One region of the Gemella sp. genome, then DNA from elsewhere that is predicted to be linked to it. Evidence: riboswitches for the same ligand, from Rfam matches in the RefSeq annotation. Region 1 holds a riboswitch; the other holds the start of a gene.
The links. A riboswitch is a leader RNA that binds a small molecule or an ion and turns the genes downstream of it on or off. The one in region 1 is predicted to bind thiamine pyrophosphate.
Positions count from the first base shown of each region.

Region 2: it holds a riboswitch for thiamine pyrophosphate, as region 1 does, so the genes downstream of both, tenA (thiaminase II) here and ACO6OL_RS01590 (ECF transporter S component) in region 1, are expected to answer to the same signal.

Region 1 is NZ_DBHIUF010000002.1:139,236-142,512, forward strand. Features, by position in the region: gene ACO6OL_RS01585 (ABC transporter ATP-binding protein) at 1-1,229, opposite strand, end outside; gene ACO6OL_RS01590 (ECF transporter S component) at 1,229-1,786, opposite strand; TPP riboswitch at 1,867-1,955, opposite strand; gene tehB (SAM-dependent methyltransferase TehB) at 2,017-2,880, opposite strand; gene ACO6OL_RS01600 (low molecular weight protein-tyrosine-phosphatase) at 3,183-3,277, shown strand, end outside.
Region 2 is NZ_DBHIUF010000022.1:4,530-7,806, reverse strand. Features, by position in the region: gene ACO6OL_RS07480 (hypothetical protein) at 1-1,318, opposite strand, end outside; TPP riboswitch at 1,894-1,991, shown strand; gene tenA (thiaminase II) at 2,135-2,815, shown strand; gene thiD (bifunctional hydroxymethylpyrimidine kinase/phosphomethylpyrimidine kinase) at 2,819-3,277, shown strand, end outside.

The sequences.
Region 1 (3,277 bases):
TTTTCTTCAATCCAATCCATTATAAATGAGCATGCTCTTTCATCAAGATGGGTAAAAGGTTCATCTAATAGTAGCAACTCGGTTTTCTGGCTCAGTAAACACATAAGTTGAATAAGTTTTCGTTGGCCACCGCTATAATAATAGAGGCTTTTATCGAGTTCTTTTTCTAAATCAAATTCTTTTAAAAGTCTCTCTTGCCATAATGGAGCGTGCCCCCAAATATCTTTTTGCATTGAAATCTCTTCACGAGGCATCAAGCTAATAAACTGTTGAAAGGCATCTTGTAAACAAGTACTTATTTTTTTATATAGTTTTCTTGATTTCTTTACTTTTGTCTCGTTAAAGAATATATTTCCATCATATTTTTTTAATTGTGAAATAGCATGTAATAATGTTGTTTTTCCTGTTCCATTATCTCCCGTCAAAGTGGTAATGCCTTTAAATATATGAAAATCATCGACATTTAATAATTCTTTTTTTCCTTGTTGAATTGAAATATTTTCTAGTCTTAAAATTTGTTCAGAGTGAGTGTTGTTGCACAATTTCACATTAGAATTTTTAGAAGTTGGATTTGTTACTAACTCTAAATTCCCATCAGAAAGATAAGTAAAGGTATCAGCATAGTCTAAATATAGTTGGTACTCATGATCGCAGACGATTATAGTCACACCATGGTTGTTTAAGTCTTTTAGAAGAGTTAGTAGAGAATTACGAGTCTTCTTATCGACATTTGCAAAAGGTTCATCTAAAATTAAAACTTCACTTCCCATAGCTAATGCTACTGCAAAAGCAGCTCGTTGACGTTCTCCTCCAGACAATGTATGGATATGTTTTGTAGAAATTTCACGAGTATTTGTAATAGATAAAGCATAATCCAGTTTTTCGTTAATAACCTGTGGTTCTAGACATAGGTTTTCTAATGCAAATATTATTTCTTCTTCTAAGGTAGGCATAACAAATTGATTAATCGCATGTTGCATGACATAGCCAATATTTTTAAGGTGTTCTTGCATAGGAATATCAACAATATTTTTCCCTTTGTAAGTAATTACTCCTTCATAATGTTTTTTATTTAATTTACAAATAGTACGAAGTAGGGTAGACTTACCACTACCAATATTTCCAGTTAAAACTAACCAACTATGTTCTTTTATTTTTAAACTAACGTTATCAAATAAGATTTTATCTTTAATTTTCAAAGAAAAATTATCGATTTCTATGATATTCATTATTTACTACCGCTGTTTTGTACTTTATTTACTATATTCAAGATTAGTTTAACACAGATAACTCCAAAGAAGAATACAGAAATAAAACGTACTAGTAGAATCGCTAAAATCATACTTACAGAAAATGCTTCGTATCCAGCTTGGAAATATTTATAAGCGAAGCTAAATAGTGTAATACCCACTGCAGAAAGAAATAGTGAAAATGTATCGTAGCGTTTGTATCTTGTAGCTAAGAAACCAACCTCAGAACCCACTCCTTGCACTAAACCTGAAACAAGAACAGCAGCACCAAAGTATGAACCATATAGCATTTCAGCTAATGCTCCTAGAACTTCTCCAAGTGTAGCACTACCTGGTTTTTGAATAAGTACTGCAGCAACTGGACCAGCCATAACCCATAATCCAAATAAAATTGAGTTAGCAAAAGGTGCGTACCCTACTGCTCCAAGAGCAGCTTTTAATGGAACGTAAACCAAGCTTGTTGCAAGGAATATCCCTCCGAATAAGAAACCTATTAAGGCTATAATAATTATGTCCTTTGTAGACCATTTTTTCATAAGAAAAACCTCCTGTTATTTGTATTCATTAAAACAACAAGAGGTATTTTTAAATTATATATATACTTTAAAATAGACTTGATTAAAAATAAACATTTTCCTACGGTTGTACTAACAACATCAGGTTCTATGGGTATATTCTCAGCAAAAAGCACCCCAAATGTTTTAATGATTTGTAAAAATTATAACATGAGTTGATAACGGTGTCAAAAAAGTAGCTTATAAATAAATTATTTAATTTTTTTAGCTAGCATAGTAGCAAAACGTAGTTTAAACCTATTACCATTAGCATCAGTCTTATGAAGTTGTCCAAAATCCTCATTATATTTAATAAATTCCCAGTCTTTGTAATATTCTTTAAGTTCATTTTCTTTAAAAGTGAAAGGGAAGGGAAGTGGACAAGGTGCATCATCAGTAGACATTGCTGCAACTATTAGATTATAACCACCTATATTAGTTTGGTCTTGCATATTTTTAATAACATTAGGTATAGATTCTTCTTCGATAAACATTAAAACTACTGTTGAAAAGATGAAATCATAAGTATTTCTAAGAGCTGCTGTATTTATATCATAGCTTCCTATTTTAATATCTAAATTTTCAATTTTTGATGTTTCCATTAAAAATTCTAAAGCGGGAATATTATTATCTACTGCAGTGACTTCAAAACCAAGTTTAGAAAGGAATAAAGCATTACGCCCCTGACCAGATCCTAAGTCCAATGTTTTACAAGGTTTAATAGTCTCCAAGGCTTCTACTACTTCAGAGTGAGCAGGATTAATATCGTATTTGTTTTTGAAATAATTTTTAGGTTCGCAGTAAAACTCTAAGAAACATTCTAAATCATCAGATAACGGTGCAACACGGTGCCACGCTTGAGGTTCCACGAATGGAATATTACTCTCAGGTGTAAATATATGCTCCTTCACAACTTCATTATCTTCAGTTAATTCTGTAAATTGGAGTTTTCCATTAAGAATAGTTAATTTTGCCCAAACATCTTTTCTAGTATTGTGTTTTTGCCTAAATGGTTTAGGAAGTGTTACGGCTGTCCAAAGTGGTAATCGTTTATAGCATACTAAGTTTTTTGTCATATTAATCTCCTTACTAACGGTTAAGTTTAACTTCATTATATCATGTAAAATATAAAAATAAAACAATGGGAGTGACTCAAAAATCGTGATTTTGTCGAGGCACCCCCGCACAGTTTATTAGATATCTAAAAAGCTTTTCTAAAGCGATTTTAGATATCAATAAACCACTGCGTCTATGAGTTCTCATATACACGTTGTTAAAATTTAGGTCTTTTGGGTCAACCCCTTGTCTTTATTATGTTGAATTAATCTCTTTGTGGTATAATAAGATGGATAATAAATATAAGTGAGGTATTGAAAAAATGGTAAAAGTGTTATTTGTCTGTTTAGGAAATATCTGTCGCTCACCTATGGCAGAAGCAATATTTAGAGATATGGTAGAAAAAGAAGGTTTAAG
Region 2 (3,277 bases), on a different contig from region 1:
TTCCATCTTTTGTAAAATCGTATTCTTTACTAGGTTCGTTTGTTTTCTTGATTCTTGTACCACCTAAGGTAGCTTTTATAGAAAATAATTTTGGTTCGTCAACTTGTGCATTATTATTTACTATTACGTTAGCATCATTCCAAGTAATAGTACCATATTGTTTCATTATTCTTGCAGGATATTGAAAATCTCCATAGACTATAACTTCTTTTTTCCCTGTTACTGGTATTTTAACCTCTGATATTTCGTATATTGAATCAGAAGTAGTTATTGTTTCTATTATTTTATTAGAGATAGGAGACAATAAGTCGGAGTTTTTAGCGTTTTGAATTTCTTTATCGCTATATTTTATATTTTGAATACCATCATTGTTCTTTCCTTCTCCAACTTTGCTGTAATAGTTAAAAACTAAATATTCTTCATTGTTTTCTCTTATGAGTTTCCCTATAGTATCGACATTTTTTCTAACTTTAGGCGTAGTTATAGTGTCATCTTTTACAGATAATTTGACAAACCTAGTATCAGTATTTTCAGCGGTATTAATATGCAATGGTTTTAATTTATTAAAATTGTAAGTTAAAATCATATTTTGAACACCTGCTCCGTCCAAAACATAATCCATAACAGGAACAAATACTTGTGTGAAAGTCTCAAGTTGATTGTTGTTGTCTATTTTGTTTTTGTCTACAGAGTAACTAAAAGTTTTAGGGTACACATGGCGCTCAGGATATTTTTTACGATATGTTTCAGAGTATTCATCGTTTTCTTTTTCTGTGTAATTGTCGATGATTTTTGTGTCTTTAAAATCACCATTAGTTATCTCTCTTCTGTTTTCATGAGTTTTATCACCATCGTAGTATTTTAAATCGCCTAAGTAACCTTTATTTCGACCGATTTTTATAGGATTAAATGTAACATTTACGGTATATTTTCCATCTTCAACAATTAATTTTGTTTTTGTATTATCTAGTCCTGCAGAAGCCATTGATGGGACCGTACCTTCAGCATTAAAGTTAAGAGCAGACGCTTCTATACTATATTCCCCATTTTTCAGATTCTTATAATCTTTAAAAGTAGTATTATCTGTAGCAGAAACTGATGGCACTGATACAGGAGTTGTTGTATAAATATTATCAGTAGATGTTGCATCTGGAGTAGTTGTTAGATTTGCACCAGGAGTTGCTGTTGAGCTACTCGCTACAACAGGTGTGTCTTCTGCTGCAAAAGCAAAACTATCTTGATCGTAAGCTTCAATTGCTGCAACGGCTGAGAATATAGCTGTCGCGGATAGAACTTTTAATAATGTATTGTTTTTCATTTTCTATTTTCCCTTCTTTCCTGCCTAAAAATGTACAAACTTTATTCACAATTTAGACACAATTATTTAATAAAATTTGGAATATCCAAGAGGTCAATTTAATATTTAGTTCTGGATTATTCCTTAAATGATGTTTATTTTTAATGAAAATAGGATGAATTACTTAAATAATAAGATTAATATATTTTATGATGTAATTCATTAGTTTTCAGTGAAATAAAATAAGATAATTAATAATATTAATTTGTTGTAATTTGACAAGACTGGTTTTTATATAGTCTTGGTAATTAATTTTCATTATACTATTATAATACAAAGAAGTTAATTAATAAAGGAAAAAGTGATAATGGATTTCATTTGCAGTCTAAAACATATAAAAATTACAATAAAATTACATTAACAATTAACAAATTCGCCATATATAAGAAGAAGTTAATTTTAAAATATAAAAAAATATTATCATAAAAAGTTCTATGATTTAAATGTAATTTTTAATTATATAATTCTTGTAAACCCTTAAACTAATTTGTTGACATTTTAATTTTTCTATGCTACGATTTAAAAAGTGAATAGAATAAAATCACTGGGGGAGCCTTTAGGCTGAGATAACATAGTTAGACCCTTTGACCTGATCTAGATAATGCTAGCGTAGGAAACGTGAATATTTTCAAAATAGAATTAATCCAACATTATTGGAAAATATACTATGAGTAATATATGTTTCAGAGTTCTCTTACGTTAGTAAGGGGACTTTTTTATTTATCATAAGTGATATTATTTTAGACCAAAATTAAATATATTGAGGGGGATATACCTATGAAACTTATTACTGAAATTATGGAAGAAAAGGCATTACCAATTGTTGATAAAATATATAATGATGGATTTATTCAAGGATTAATTAACGCTGATTTATCGGAAAAAGCAGTAGAGCACTACCTGAAAGCTGATGCACTTTATTTAGAGAATTTCAGCGATATTTATGCCATTCTTTTAGCAAAAAGTAATGACAAGGTTGAAAAAAACTTTTTCTTAGGTCAGATTAATTTTGTATTAAACGAAGAAATTGCTGCACATAAAAATTTAGCAGATTACATAGGGAGAGATTATCAAGATATAATTAAAGGCGGAGAGTGGTATCCATCTGCAGACCATTATATAAAACATATGTACTATAATGCATTTGCATTTGGTATGGCAGAAGCGTTAAGTGCAATGGCGCCATGTCCATGGATTTATAAAATGGTAGCTAGAAAGATTTTAGCTAATCATAATTTAGCAGATGATCATCCATTAAAATTCTGGGTTGAATTTTATGCTGATGGCTTAGTAGATGAAGTACTTACTGAGTACTATAAAATTATTAATCGCGAAGCTGAATTTATGAGTGAAGAAGGTAAACAAAGACTTATTAAAAACTTCTTAGAAAGTTGTGAACATGAACGTCGTTTCTTTAATATGGCTTATACGCAAGAACGTTGGGATTTAGAGGTATAGGATATGAGTAAACTTAATATTGCATTAACTATTGCTGGAACTGATCCAACTGGTGGAGCAGGAATTATGGCTGACCTGAAAAGCTTCCAGGCACGTGAAGTGTATGGAATGGCTGTAGTTACTAGTGTTGTTGCACAAAATACGTTAGGTGTGCAGATGATAAGAAACTTGGATTTGGATATATTAGAAGCGCAATTAAAAAGTGTGTTTGATGATATAACACCTGATAGTGTAAAAACTGGAATGATAGCAAATGCTGACATGATGAAATTAATTAAGAGATATTTACCTAAAGATGTTCCTTATGTTGTTGATCCAGTTATGGTCGCGACAAGTGGAGATAAATTGATAGATGATGTTGCAAGAAAACATTTAAAAGAAGAGATATTACCACTAGCAACTATTATTACACCAAATGTACCAGAAGCAGAAGAAATTGTTAATTTTAAAATACTAACAGAA